Pigmentiphaga aceris: one gene and its partner. The protein of the gene in region 2 interacts with the protein of the main gene of each other region in a pairwise test. Links are inferred from orthologs where the notes say so. Each region holds a gene or a part of one and is shown on either strand. Other genes may lie near its edges.

What was found. Proteins that work in one complex are often made in the same cells at the same time.
Region 1: the proteins of FXN63_RS22485 (region 2) and FXN63_RS19970 interact in binary tests that used the Escherichia coli proteins (3 or more experiments, as listed by UniProt). The link is inferred for Pigmentiphaga aceris from one-to-one orthologs.

What each region holds. Positions count from the first base shown.
Region 1 is NZ_CP043046.1:4,599,551-4,606,590, forward strand. The notes cover bases 1,578-4,560. They hold FXN63_RS19970 (peptidylprolyl isomerase), read right to left. Parts: upstream 3,219-4,560; coding sequence 2,937-3,218; downstream 1,578-2,936. Other genes in these bases: FXN63_RS19960 (mechanosensitive ion channel family protein), read right to left, coding at 1,578-2,196; FXN63_RS19965 (hypothetical protein), read right to left, coding at 2,578-2,934; FXN63_RS19975 (HD-GYP domain-containing protein), read right to left, coding at 3,299-4,417. In the rest of the region: FXN63_RS19950 (helix-turn-helix domain-containing protein), read right to left, coding at 1-45; FXN63_RS19955 (class I SAM-dependent methyltransferase), read left to right, coding at 307-936; more of FXN63_RS19960, read right to left, coding at 1,057-1,577; FXN63_RS19980 (prephenate dehydratase), read left to right, coding at 4,698-5,507; FXN63_RS19985 (DNA-3-methyladenine glycosylase family protein), read right to left, coding at 5,539-6,450; FXN63_RS19990 (methylated-DNA--[protein]-cysteine S-methyltransferase), read right to left, coding at 6,465-7,004. UniProt on the Escherichia coli protein: PPIases accelerate the folding of proteins. It prefers amino acid residues with hydrophobic side chains like leucine and phenylalanine in the P1 position of the peptides substrates.
Region 2 is NZ_CP043046.1:5,200,815-5,208,628, forward strand. The notes cover bases 2,155-4,939. They hold FXN63_RS22485 (NAD(P)/FAD-dependent oxidoreductase), read right to left. Parts: upstream 4,208-4,939; coding sequence 3,101-4,207; downstream 2,155-3,100. Other genes in these bases: FXN63_RS22480 (hypothetical protein), read left to right, coding at 2,155-3,015; FXN63_RS22490 (DUF1127 domain-containing protein), read right to left, coding at 4,431-4,634; FXN63_RS22495 (LysR substrate-binding domain-containing protein), read left to right, coding at 4,844-4,939. Also shown: FXN63_RS22475 (hypothetical protein), read left to right, coding at 200-643; more of FXN63_RS22480, read left to right, coding at 721-2,154; more of FXN63_RS22495, read left to right, coding at 4,940-5,788; FXN63_RS22500 (sterol desaturase family protein), read right to left, coding at 5,682-6,839; septum site-determining protein MinC, read left to right, coding at 7,052-7,814. UniProt on the Escherichia coli protein: Catalyzes the dehydrogenation of L-2-hydroxyglutarate (L2HG) to alpha-ketoglutarate and couples to the respiratory chain by feeding electrons from the reaction into the membrane quinone pool.

The DNA of each region.
Region 1 (7,040 bases), 600 kb from region 2 along the record:
CCGCAACTGCGCGACAGTGCGCCCGAGGGACTGCAGGTTGTCCATATGCTGTATTTGCTATGTTGATCAGGTAAGGATGCAGTGCTTCCAACATAAAAACAAGATTTTGACATTTAAATATAGCAAATACAGCAACTTTGACGACGTCTGAAATTTGCTGTATTTGCCATAAAGCAGATTAGAAAACCAGATAAATTCTTGGACCAATCGGCAAAACCCAAACTTTTTATAGCAAATAAAGCATCAAATCCGCAGCCTCGGAAGATGCAATACTGGCACTTCAGCAGCCTGCGCCACCGACCATCCATGACACTTTCCCCCGACACCCTGCGCCAGATCAGTGACCTGACCCGCACGCATTATCAAGACTCTGCCGAGAGCTTCCGCGAAGGCACGGCCGACCACGATGTCAGTCAGAACATTGCCGCCCTGCTGCGACATATCGAAGGCACCGAGCCTTTCACCATCATGGATTTCGGCTGCGGACCGGGGCGTGATCTGAAGACCTTCAGCGGGCTTGGACACCGTGCAGTCGGGCTGGATGGCACCGAACGTTTTGTCGAGATGGCACGCGACGATTCTGGCTGTGAGGTGTGGCACCAGGACTTCCTGGCGCTGGACCTGCCCGATGCATACTTCGACGGCATCTTCGCCAACGCGGTGCTGTTCCACATTCCTGCGCAAGAGTTGCCGCGTGTGCTTGGACAACTGCGCGCCACCTTGAAGCCGCGTGGTGTGCTGTTCTGCTCGAACCCGCGTGGTGACAATCAGGAAGGCTGGAATCGCGGCCGTTATGGTTCATATCACGACCTGGCGGCGTGGCGTGACTTCATGACAACGGCCGGGTTTGAAGAACTTGAACACTATTACCGGCCGACCGGTTTGCCGCTGGACCAGCAACCGTGGCTGGCCAGCGTGTGGCGGCGCGTGGGCTAAGGCCAGAGCCAACAGCCATCGTGCTGCGCCGGTCAATGTGCATTGCCGGCGCAGCAGCACGACCTTGAAACCCTTGTTGAGCAAAAGCGCTACGGACAAAAGTTCTGTTGAACAAACGCCTTACTGGACCACAGTCGCCGGCGTGCGCTGCATCGGCGACTCGTCCGCAGATTCAGTCACCACCTCCGGCATCGACGCCACATGCACCACCCGCGTCGGGAACGCAAAGCTCACGCCCATTTCAGCCAGGCCATCCATCAATCGGAAATTGAGCGCCTGCTGGATGTCCATGTAAGCGTTGTAGCCCGGGTCGAGCACGATGTAGACCGTCTCGAAATCCAGGCTGCTTTCGCCAAAGCCCTTCAAGTGCGAGCGGTCGAAACGCGTCTTCGGAATGTCGCGCACGATGCGCTCGACCAGCTGCGGAATCTGCTTGGCCTGCTCCGAGGTGCAGGTCCGCGTGACCTTGAACTCAAACACAATGCGGCGTTCGGCCAGGCGCTTGTAGTTCTGAATGGTGGCACCCAGCATGGCGGTGTTTGCCATCACGATCTGCTCGCCGCCCAGGCTGCGAATGCGCGTGGTCTTCAAGCCCACGTGTTCGACGGTACCTGCCAGGGAACCGACGACAATGAAGTCACCCACCTCGAATGGCTTGTCGACGGCAATCGACAGCGAGGCAAACAGGTCACCCAGAATGTTCTGCACGGCCAGTGCCACCGCAATGCCGCCCACCCCCAGGCTGGCGACAAAGGCGGTGATATTGACGCCCAGGTTCGACAGCATGGCCAGCAGCACGATCGCCCACAGCAATACCTTGGCACCCCACATCAGCAGCGAGGACAGCGCGCTCAGCTGCGCGGGCTGACCGCTGGCCCGCCCTTTCAGATAATGCGTCATGCCAAGGCTGATTGCCCGGCTTCCCCACAGCGCCACCTGCAACACCACCACCACGAACCACAGACTGCTTATCCGATCTGCCCAGCGTGCCGGCAATTCAAGCATGCCCGCCCCGATCAGGATGGCTGCCAAGCCGATCAGAAAATTGCTGGTTCCGCCAACCACCAGCGCCGCCACGGCGCTGAACAGCGAATCAGACCGCGAGGCGGCGGCAGTAAATCGGCGGCGCAGGAAACTGACGCCCGCGCGCAGCACCACAAAACTGAGCGAAGCCACGCATAAGGCGAACAGCCAACTCAGCAAGGGAATGCCAAGGAATGAAGTGTCGTTGAATAGGTCAGTGATGAAGCTGCTGTTCATGCGGCGGGGGGTCCTTTCTGAAAACATGCGTGGGCTGACACACCGCAAGCGGTGGCGAGCAGATATCCGGGCAGCACAAGGGCGTGACGGAAACGGGGAAGGCGCTTTGCTTGCTTAGCGATGCAAATGCAGAGGCCAGTGCAGATGGCTCGCACGGCGTTCGTCGCCTGCAAAGACTTGGGGCAGACCTGCTGGTCGCCGCCTTCATGGATCGCCTTTGAAACAGGCGGGTCCTGCGAATGCCGGTACAAAAACCGACTCGCCTTGAAACGCAACGTGGCGAACACGGCGACAGATGGCGTTTCCACCGCACAGCGGGGAAACCGGGTTGAACCAAGGCGGAGCGCACCATACCAACGGAGCGCTCCGTATCCTGGGGACTTACTGCGTCAACTGCTCGTAGCAACTCGCGTAATAGTCGGCCTCGAATTCCTCGGCCGCCTTCTTGCGCGCGTCGGGCGTGTCGCGGCGCGTTTGCACGAAGGCATCGGTGATCATCTCGCGCGCCAGCGGGACCGTGCCCTTGGGCATGTCTTCTGTCGCGCGCATCACCTCTTCCATCGGCACATCACGCTGACGCGCCTCCATGAATGAACGCGCCATCGTGGCCACGTTCAAGCAGGTCTTGCGGGCGTTTTCCGGGCTGGTGGCTGCCTGTGCGCTGAAGGCAAGCATGAAACCTGCCAACACGAACAAACCACGCTGGCCGGCACCAGCCAGACGGGACGCGTACAGCATGATCAGTCTTTACGTGCGGTGACTTCGAGCAGGTGATAACCGAACTGGGTCTTCACCGGGCCTTGAACCACGTTCACCGGGGCGCTGAACACGACTTCGTCGAATTCCTTGACCATCTGGCCGCGGCCGAAGGTGCCCAGGTTGCCACCGTCACGCTTGGACGGGCAGCTGGAGTTGTCCTTCGCCACTTGCGCGAAGTCAGCGCCGCCTTCGATGGCAGCCTTCAGTTCGTTGCACTTCTCTTCCGTGGACACCAGGATGTGGCGGGCGGTAGCTTGGGCCATGAGTCTTGCTCCTAAAAATTGAACCCTAGAGAGTAACGCACTCGCGGCAATCGCCGCTCACCGCGCGCAAAAGCGCCCTTTCAACACAGTGAATACAGCGTCTCCGATGACACCCGCGCCAGCACCAAGCGCTCTTCCAAGGTGGTGGAAATCGCATACTCGGGCGACGTGGTGTCGCGCATCACCGGTTCGACAATGGTGTCGCCATGGCAGCTGATGATGGCTGCGACAACAGGCGTGTTCGCGTTGCTGCCCCGCCGCACCACAATGGCAGCTTCACCCGATGCCAATTGCACGAAGCAGCCCGGCGGGAAGATGCCGAATTCTTTGATCAGCAAGGCGGCAAGCGGATGGCCTTGGCTTTGCAGATATAGCTCGCGCGCCACCTGTTGCGCAGGAATGGCACCCCGATCAGCCCGCCATGCATGCTTGGCGGCGAACTGGTCGGCGAAACGCAGAATCTGTGCACCATCGGTTGGTGTTTCGATGCCACGCGGGTAACCCTGTCCACTCATCTCTTCGTGGTGCTGCTCGACCTTGGCAAGCCACTCTTCGTCTACCAATCCCACTTCGCGCAGCATGGCTGCACTGGTCAACGGGTGGGCATGGATCAAGGCGCGATGCGCATCCGTCAGGGGATCGAGCCGGCCCGCAAGCGTGCCCTGCAGCTCGATGATCGACAGGTTCATGGTCAACGCGGCACACACCAGTCGCAGATGCCGCGTCATCGACCAGCCCAGACGCCGCGCCAGCACACTGCAGACCGTGGCGACGTGCAAGGAGTGCACCGAACCATAGATGGCAAAGCGCGTGTAGTCGTGACGAATGATCAGGAAGATCAGCTGATCCACATTGCGCTCGGTGAGGCTGGCAACGGCCTCTGCAATACCGCGAATGCGCGCGATGAAATCAGCCTCTTCGGGGTGGCTCAGCAACCATGCCAGCTCCAGTTTCAAAGAGGCGTATCGAACCGGCAACGGCGGCGGCACCTCGACCTCGCCCGTTGGTTTGCTGGCATCTCTGAGATGGACGCAGCCACCACGCGCAATCAGGTTTTCAAGGATTGAATCGTTCGCGAGAAGATGGCCACGCGCAAGCAGCAATTGCCCCTCGGCGTCATGCACATCCCAAGGCAGCGGCATGCCCGAACGCACATCCAGCGACGGAATCTCCGCAAGTAAAACCGATCTGATCTGCACAGCAATCCTCTGTGGTCCGGCCAACCTCCACAGGTCTACAGCCGACTGAAGCGCGAGATGCTATCGATTGATTGCGCGTATTTTGTGACTGGCAAGCAGAGTTGAGCCTTGCCAGCAGAGTATTGCGCTGTAGGACTGACAGGTTGACGAAGAGACGCCATTGGGACATTCCGTGACCCAACCGCCGGGACCTGCCGGTTTTTTTCACGATGGAAAAATCCTTGGAGTCACAGTGATGATAATTTCTGCTCCTGGCTTCCTGTCTGAAAACCGTTCCCTCATGAGCACCCACACTTCAGCTTCGGTTGGCTACATTGGTCCGCCAGGCTCCTGGACTCACCAGGCATGTCTCGACCTTTTCAACGACCAGCCACTGGTACCGCTATCGCGCGAGGATCTGTTCGAGCGCTACAGCAAAGGTGAGATCGCATGCATTTGCGTGCCGGTGGCGACCTCTGTCGTAGGCGTCACCCCTTACCTGGACGATGTGCTTGCATTACCCGTGCTGACGGTCGTCGCCGAGTACCCGAAGATGCTTGGCTACAGCCTGCTGGTGCGACCCGGAACCAGGCGGGAAGACATCACCGACGTGTTTGCGCACCCGGTTGCACTTGAAGAAGTGAAACCCTGGCTTGACCGCGAGATGCCTCATGTGCGCAGGATTCAGGCAAGCAGCGGAGGCGCGGCAGCGCAAACGGTCGCCAACAGCGCAGGGCTGGACAAGGCGTCTCTGGGCCCGATGGTTGGCAGCTCGCTTTATTCGCTGGTGTCGCTGGAAGATGGCATTGAAGAAGGCCCGCACAACGTCACGCGCTGGTGGGTGCTGGGCCGCGATGTGCCCGCGCCCAGCGGGCACGACAAGACCTCGTTGCTGGTGGACACGTCGGACGATCAGTTCGGTGCCGTGCTCGCCTTGCTTGCCAATGCTCGCGTGCAGATCCTGACCATCTATGAACGTCCGAGCAAGCAGACGCTGGACACGCATCGTTATCTCATCGAGGTAGCGGGCCATGCGGAAGACGATCATCTGGCTGCGTTGCTTGCGCAGCACGCCGTCTTCCGTGTGCTGGGGTCCTATCCAAGAAAGTGAAGCGCAACAACAAGGCCTGCATTCTGCAAGATCAATAATTCGACGACTTGTTCAGACTGGCCCACAGATGCGCCGCTGCCATGGTTCGGTGGGGTCGATAACGGGCCAGCAGCGTCTCGGCTGCGGCAATGCTTGGGCGCGTCTCATGGCCCCATAAATTGGCGATGGCGGCACGCACGGCAACGTCGCCGTGCAGCGAACAGTCTGCATATCCATAACCACGCAGCAAGGCGTAATTCACGGTCCACGGCCCGATCCCTTTGACCGCGAGCAATGCCGCGCAAATGGTATCCAGCGAGTTGGCCGGGCTTTCCTGAAGATCGATCTGCCCGCTTGCAAGCAAGTCGGCCAACCTTAACAAAGTCTCTGCCTTGGCGCGCGAGAACTGCCGTGACGTCAGTGCCTCGATATCGATGCGTGCCGCGTCCGCCGGACTCGGATAACAGATCAGTCCACTGCTGTGGGGCTGGCCCGCCAGTCGGATGAAACTGCGCCGCAAGGACACCGCAAACGCCACGTTGATCTGCTGGCCCATGATGGCCCAGGTGAGCGCCTCGAAGATCGACGCCGACTGTGCAATGCGCAAGCCCTGCTGGCGTGCGGTCAAGGGACCGAATACCGGGTCTGTCTCGACGAAGGCCAGGAACGCGGCCGGATCGATATGCAGCCCCAGCATGCTGGCTGCAATGTGTTTGGCCTGCGACTGCATGGCGATGTTGATCGGTGCATCGGACAGCGCCACGCAGCAAGCTTGCTCAAGGGACGTGTCGAGCGCGATGTCGATGACTGTCGGCACATCACCGAGCAACACTGCTTTCTTGATCTGTTTTGTTATCGGCGTGTCGCTGACGATTTCGGACAAGGCATCCTTGTCTCGGGCGTGAAAATTCAATATATCCGCAACGATGTAGCCGCGCGGCAGAGGCAGCGTGAAATCGAACATTGATGCAGAAATACTCACCACGCCAACACGGTCTGTGCAGGAGCCACACGTCCGCGAGCATCGTCGCGATCTGACGAATGTCCTTCCAAGGCAAGCAGCATTTCCTTCGCCTTCAGCCCGCCAGCAAACCCGGTAAGCGCACCCGTCGAGCCGATCACACGATGGCACGGCGCAATGATGGAAATGGGATTGCGGCCATTGGCGGCACCAACCGCCCGCACCGCAGCGGGCCGGCCGATCTGTCGGGCAATGTCGCCGTAGGTTCTGGTCTGCCCGAAAGGAATGGTCAGCAACGCCGCCCAGACCTCTTTCTGAAACTCGGTGCCTTGAAAGTCGAGCGGCAGGTCGAACACATCGCGACGCCGCTCGAAATACTCGGCCAATTGCTGTGCGGTCTGGTTCAGCACCGCATTGTTCCGGTTCTCGCTCATGGGCTGCAGCATGACGCGATTCTCGCGTTCCACTTCCCACAAGACACCCGCCAGCGCGGGGCCTTTCGCGATCAGCTTCAGTTGTTTGACTGGCGAATCGACCCACATGTATTCGTAGGACACATCAGCTCCTTAGGCGCAAGGTCATGCCTGAACCCG
Region 2 (7,814 bases):
GAAGTGGCGCAGTGAAAGGCTTTGATGCTGCTTCCCAGGGGGAATGCTTGCGTTTTCACACAAGTGTGAGCATCTGGCTCACGTAGCATGGAAAACCCTGACCAGCCCCCAATCCCATGCCAAACAGCCCAGGTTTCAGCACGGTATTTCTCCGTCAGCCCACGCGTGAAAGCGCCGCTTGCCGCGCACCGGAATCCACATGAACTGGCGCGCCACGGCTGTTGCGCTGTTGTGGTTTGCGCTTTTGGGTCCGTTGCTGATTGGCATCCTTGCGGCATCGGGCATGGCGCTCAAGGTCGTGGAGCTGGGTCCTTCTCTACACAGCGATTCCCCGCTGCTGTATGTCGCCACGGCATATGCCTACATGGTGTTCGCACCGATCTTTCTGGCGGCAGGACTGATCTTCGTTGTGGGGCGCAAGCTATCTGCACCCAGGTTCGCCACCCAGATGGGCGCGATAGGAGTAGGCGCAGTTGCCGGTGCGGTGGCAATGGTGGCGGCCTTGGCATTCATCAATGCCATCAATCTGGTGGCCGTCGCGGCAGCCGTTTGTCTTGGTGCAATCGTCGGTGCCTTGTGTGGCGGCCTGACCCATTGGAGCGTGACCCGGACGCGTACACGCCTGGCTTCGCACGACGTTTGATGTGCCTGAATTCGATGCGCCCGAGTTCGATACGCCTGAACACCGCCCTCGCCTGACCCTTCACAGGAGCTGAATCGATGTCCACGAGTACCCACGCCGCGCTGGTACACCTGATGAACGCCTTTGCCGCCAGACACTGGCGCGATGACGGGCTGACAGAGGCACGCGCCACCCTGCGTGTGGACGGCGACACTTTGTCCTGCACCGTGGGCGAAGACACGTTTGTTGGCCACGCCACGGCACCACTGTGGTTCGTGACCGGTGCCTGGACCTTGATCTACGCACATGAATGCGCGGGGCGTTTCGGGCACCGGGTAGCGGGTCGCGTGAATCGGGTGTGGCCCAATGGCGTGGGACGCAGCAGGGTCGATCACGACATCAACGATGCGGTCCTGGCGCTGGCAGCACACTGGCCGGGACGCTTGTTCAGCGCATCGCTATATGACAGCGTTGCCACCACTGGACAGCCACGCAAACCACGCGTGATGGACGATGCGCCTGATCGCACTACCCTGACAGGCGCGCTCAAGCGCGCAGCGGCGGGCGCGGTAGACCCAGACCCGGCGCAGCGGCTGAAGGTGGCCGAGTTTCTCGAACACAACCTGCGTACCGAATGGCGCTTTACCGGTGAAGACGCCATGATGAAAGCGGTGAGGCCAGCACTTGCCGCCTTGATCCAGGACGGCGAACCGGCCACACGCGAGTTGGCGTGGCTGGCATTGGAAACCTGCGCTGAGGCGTGCTGGCAAAACCGGGCATATGGTGTGTTCGAACCGATCTGCCAGCAACTGATCGACCTGGGGTCGAATGCGCATCTGCATTACGCGCGGCTGGCGGAAAGTGCCTACGCCCAGGGTGACATCGACGGCGGCGATGCGCATTGGGCAACGGCAATAACTGGGCAGTCGCCCCATCAGGCGATTCAACTCAGCGCGGCCTTCGATCACATCGGCGATTGGCACGACTTGCATACCCGCATATTGCGACAAGCGGGTGGCGCGCACCTGGCCTGGGCCGCAGGGTTGGACCCGAATCCGGCACGCCAGGAAAAGAAAACCAAACGCGGTGTGCAAGCACCCGATGCGGCCACGGTCGAACGTCATCTGCACTGGGCAGACGTGCTGTTGCAACGCGCCGCAGACAGTGCGCAAGCACGCCTGGATATCGACCTGCCCGCCCTGCGCGCAGGCACCACCATTACCTTGGGCGGTGGGCAGTTCAACCCCGCAGAACGGCGGCTGTTCCTGCCTGAGATTTTTGCCTTGCAGGCGCGCTTGGCCATGCTTCGCAGTGACGAAACCGCTCGCTGGCGCGCCGTATTCAAGGCCATCGATGTCTCATGGCAATTGGCGGGAAGCCCTGCGCACTGGCCCGATGACGAAGACGAAGTCGTGTCGTCCACCGCCGCCAGATTCGACGATGAAACCTTGGCCGCGATGGGCATGCCTGATTGCCTGGCACCCAAGGTGGCGGCGTGGCGCGCAGCGCAAGCCGAGGGGAGCGATGGCGCAAAACAGGAACAGCTGTTCTGGCGAAAATTCCTGCGCAAAGTACGTGCGGCCTTCTTTGCCAATTTCGATGAAGGCGGTACAGCGCTACCCGGCGATAACCTTCACGACGCCTTCACGGTAACGCGCGATGGCGGTGCGATTCACATCTCGCATCCCTTGCTGGCCACGCCACAAACCGGGTCCTTGGCAGCGCCCTTGTTGCCAGCCTTGCGCGCCTGGCAGGGACTGCTGACCGCCACACACGGACACGGCGTGCTGGCCTACGTCTACGACGACTGCGTCGCGCTGGACACGATCGATGTGGCGATGCTGGCAGACCTGGCCGCTCAGACCTTGGCGGCCGGCGCTCGTGAAGAAGCGGTTGCGCTCTATCGTTTCGCGCACGGGTCCGATCCTTTCATCAGGCCGTGGCCGTACCGCAACCCGGTACCGCCTTTGCCGCTGGAATCTGTGCCGGCAGACTTGCAGGCCGCCGTCACACGCCGCAGCGCGTTGGCTGACGATGCCGAACTGCCCAGACTCAAGCCCCGGGGACGACGTATTGCGCAGCTGGCAGCGCATTACCAGCCCGACGATGCCGTGTCGGCGCGCTTCATCGGCCATATGCTGCTCAATGCTGCGGGCCAGGCAGGCGACAGTGAAATCGAGCGTGCGCTGAAGGCAGGTCAGCCCCTGCTGATGGCGCTCTGGCAGCACCCCGACCCACAAGTGCAGGAAAGCGCCATTCTCCCGATTGTCTTGCTGCTGCGGATGCACAAGCTGTATGCGCCTGGACTGGATGCATCTGCCTTGCAAGCGGTCGCACGTGAAAGCGGCATTGCCTATCTTGCCGGCATCATGGCGGACGAGGTTCAGCCCTGACGCGAGCAGATACGTAATTAAGGCCAGGCCAGGCTGCGCGACATCCGCCGTAGCGAATCTGAACTAGCTGGCAGCAGCTCTGGAATCACTCCGCCATGCAGGCAAGCACCTCATCGGCAATCGCCAGTGACGCCGTCAGCCCCGGGGACTCGATGCCGAACAGGTTCACCAGGCCAACCACCCCATGCACGGCAGGGCCATCGATACGGAAGTCTGCGGCCGGTTCGCCCGGGCCGCTGATCTTCGGGCGAATGCCGGCATAACCAGGCTGCAGCGCACCGTCGGGCAAGTCTGGCCAGAAGCGGCGCACCGCTGTGGCGAAGGCAGAGGCCTCGCTGGCATCGACTTCGTAGTCGATGCTGTCCACCCACTTTACATTCGGGCCAAAACGCATCTGACCGCCCAGATCCAAGGTCAGATGCACACCCAGCCCGCCTGCCTCGGGCAAGGGATAGATCAGATGTGAAAACGGCGAACGGCCAGCGCAGGTGAAGTAGCTGCCCTTGGCAAGATAGTTGGGCGGTACATGGTGTGCATCCAGGCCGTTGATACGACGCGCCAAGTCGCAGGCACCCAAACCTGCACTGTTGATCACGCTGCGGGCAAGCAAGGTGATGGCCTCGCCATCGCTGTCGATACTCAACGCAATGCCATCGGCATGTACCGACGCCGCTATAACGTTTGCCCCCAGCGCCAGCGTGGCCCCCGCGCGTTCGGCCTCGCCCAGCAAGGCCAGCATCAAGGCGTGGCTGTCGATGATGCCAGTCGATGGCGACAACAGCGCCGCATGCCCGCGCAGCGCAGGTTCATGCTCGTGCATGGCGGTGGCGTCCAGCCAGCGCAAATCTTCAACACCACTGGCAGCGGCATTCTTGGCAATGACCTCAAGCTGGGCAACCTGGTCGGCGTCACTGGCAACGATCAGTTTGCCGCTGCGGCGATAGCCCACGCCGTGGGCCTCGCAAAACGCATACAGCATGTCCTTGCCGCTGACGCACAGCCTTGCCTTGCGTGAGCCGGGCGGGTAATAGATACCCGCATGAATCACTTCGCTGTTGCGCGAACTGGTGCCGGTGCCGATGGCACGCGCGGCTTCCAGAATCATGACTTCGTGGCCAGACCGGGCCAGTGCCCGCGCCGTGGCCAACCCGACCACTCCCGCACCGATGACCACGCAATCGACTTGTTCCATGCTGCGTCCGTAGGCTGTTGACGGTCGCTATTGTGCCCGCAAGCCGGCGCGCAAGCTGCCAAAACAAAAGGGCCGAGCTGGCCCAATGCCAGACTCAGCCCTTGTCCTGTCCGCGCAGACCACGCATATACAGAGGTGGCTTACGCGCAGGGTCAACTTACTTCACTTGCGTGATGTGCCTCATCAGCTGGCTGGATCAGTTGCCCGATTCAGCCACCGATGCTCAACGCCAGAAGTACTTGTTGGTTTCGCGGCGCACGTCGGTGCGCAGGAGGCCCAGGTCAGCCAGTGCTGCGTCATCGAGACGCGACAGCGCGTGGCGTTCGCGGCTGACGTCGAGCCAACGACGCACGGTGGCGAGGATGGTGACGGGGGCTGCGCGCCGCGGCTGGCGCGAAGTCGAGATCGAAGTAGCAAGGCTGCTCATGGCAATCCAGGGATTTTGTTTGTTTGTGAGTAGTCAGGTTATCCCCAGTAAAACCCCATTCATAGTGATTGTTTTTGATATATTCGATCAATAAAATTAATTAATTGCACAAAACCGTGCGTTTTCCCTAGGAAACGTGCATGAATTCACCATCTTGGTGCATTCAATTCACCCGCTGTTGGCGACAGCAAGTATCAGGAAAGCAACACATGGACCCCGTTCTGTTGCGTACTTTCAAGGCCGTAGTCGAAGAAGGCACCATGCAGCGCGCATCGCAGCGCCTGAATTGTGTGCAGTCGAATGTCACCGCGCGCATCAAACAGCTGGAAGCCGAGCTTGGCAATCCGGTGTTTGACCGTATCGGCCGTCGGCTAGACCTGAACGACCACGGTCGTGCCCTGCTGCCCTACGCAGACAAGATTCTTGAACTTGGTGAGCAAGCGCGCCGCGTGGCGGGCGCGCTGCCTCCTGAGCGTCGCCAATTGCGATTGGGCACCGTGGAGAGTTTTGCGTCGCTGCGCCTGGCAGACGTGCTGCTGCCCTTCAACCGCAACCACCCTGATGTCGAATTGGATCTGGACATTGCGCTGACGGTGCAGTTGGTGAAATCGCTGCTTGAACACCGTGTGGAAGCCATCGTGGTGGCCAGCCCGGCCACCGACCCGGCCCTGACCAGCGAACCGGTTTTCGAAGAAGAAATCGTGTTGATCTCCGGCCCGCAGGTCGATGCCATCAACACGCCGGCCGACGTCGCCAACCATACCCTGCTGCAATTCCGTCACGGCTGCCCCTACCGCGAGCGACTGGAACGCTGGATGTCCTTGGGACACGCCACACCCGCCAAACGCCTGGACCTGGGTGCCTATGGCGCAATCCTGGGTTGTGTCGCGGCCGGCATGGGCGTGTCGCTGATGCCACGCGGCATGGCCGAGCCGCTGGCCCAGCGCGGTTCGTTGCGCCTTCACCAGTTGCCTGGCATCAGCACGGCCACCACGCACTTCATGTGGCGCAAACACGCCGCGCTCAGTTCGGCCGCGCAGGACTTTCTCAGCGAGTTGCGGCGTCAGAGTCAGCACCGGCGACAGCTGAATTCGCTGGTCGGGTCGACGATGGTGTCAGCGGTGGGCGCGCTGACGAATTCACTGGCGGGCTAGCTGGCAACCCGGCCGGCACCGTATCCGCGTCATCGGCGATGGGGGCAAAGCCCGGCCCGCCGAAGTGCACGTCGCCCGGCCGCCATCCGGCCGGACTTCGAAACGCCGCCCAGAATCGCTTCAATACATACCACTGCAAGGAAATCAGGCCTTTGCCGTTGTCGGCATCGACAATCGGGTCGCTTACCCCCGTGGGATGCACGGGCTCGCCATAACGCGCCGTGCCGAAGACCCGATCCCAGATCGACAAGACCTGACCAAAATTGCAATTGTGGAAGGTGGGACGATCCGGGTCGCGCACCATGTGATGCAAGCGATGAAACGCCGGCCCCACCAACACCTTGCCCAGGCGCTGCCCGATTCGCAGCCTGACATTGGCATGGGAAAAGTTCTGCACCAGCTCGGACAACAGCACCAGCCACGCAAACTGCGCGGGCTCCACGCCCATCACCAGCGCAACCGACGCCAGCACAAAGGATTGCAACACGCCGTCCAGATACGCCGTCCGGTCGTTGCTCCAGCAGCTCATCTGGCGCTGGCTGTGATGCATGCTGTGCAAGGCCCACCACCAGGGAATGGCGTGCTGCGCCCGGTGCATCCAGTAATAGGCCAGATCGTAGACCACGTAATACACCGCGAAGGCGACGTAAGGATGATGCTCGAACCACGGCACCCAATGCGTCAGGCCCCAGGTGGGACCGTCATTGACAGCGGCCAAGGTAGCTGATTCGCCACCAAGCAGATGGGCAACCGGCGTCAGCACCAGATAGCTGAACAGCGGGAACAGGCCCAGCAACATCAATAAGGTGTAGTTTCGGTCGATCGTCGTCAGACGTCGATTTTCCCAGCGTTCTGCGGGAAACAGACTTTCCAGCGGCCGGAACACCAGGGAAATCATCACGAGTTGAAGCAGGGTGATGATCACGGCTTCGGCCACCTCGGCCGGGTTGCCGAACGCATTGCCCAGACCGAACACCGCCAGGCAAGGCCCCACCACGTGCAGGCTGACCCACTCGATTGCAGCCCCCCAGCCCTGCGAAATGACCCACATGATGTTCGCCTTCTGTCCGACAAACGGCACTTTGCGCCGCCATAGAGGCGAAATTGTAGCGCTCGGGACGCAGCGCCTGCACGGGCAAAGAACCCGGTGATGCGGGTTTCAGGCACATCACAGCACGCATCGTGCCGCTAGACACATGCGCTCACTCTTTCAGAACACTTAACTGGTTAGAATCTTTTTTTGCGAATTGCGGTGCCACAGCAATGGATGTGCCTGTCCTGGATTTCAAGAGTGCGACGCTGTACGCCATTCGTGTCGTACTTCACTCGGCAGACACGCTCGCCCTGCGCACCGCGCTAGACGCGAGAATGAAGGACGCCGCCGGTTTCTTCGACGACGAACCCGTCGTGATCGACGCTGGCCGAATCACCGAGCCACTGGATTGGCAAGCCCTGCTCGACGGCTTGGCAGCCCACCGCCTGCCGGTCATTGGTGTCACTGCCCAAGAAGAAAATCTGGCGGCTGCCCAGGCGCTGGGTCTGGTGCATGTTGCATTGCCCAGTGCAACGGCGCGCAACGAAGCAGCGGCGGTAGCCGCAGCCAATGCCGCCGAGGCAGCCAATGTCGCGCCGCCCCCGGCCCCGCCAGCTGCAGCTGAAGTCATTCCCGAGGTAGGGGTAGCCGTGGACAAGGCGGCCGCAGCCGCCGCGCCAGTGCCCGCCCCGCCCCCGGCCGGACCGCAGTACGGCCCGACCATGATCATTGATCGACCGCTGCGCTCAGGCCAGAAAGTGTATGCACGACATGCCGATCTGATCGTCATCGGCGTGGTCAGTCACGGCGCGGAAGTCATCGCCGACGGCAATATCCACGTATACGGCCCCTTGCGTGGCAAAGCCATGGCAGGTGCCCGTGGCGATGTCCGGGCAAAAATATTCACGACGTTTTTCGACGCCGAGCTGATCGCCGTTGCGGGGGTTTACCGCAGCATCGCCACGTCGCCGCCGAACGTTGCCAATCAAGCTG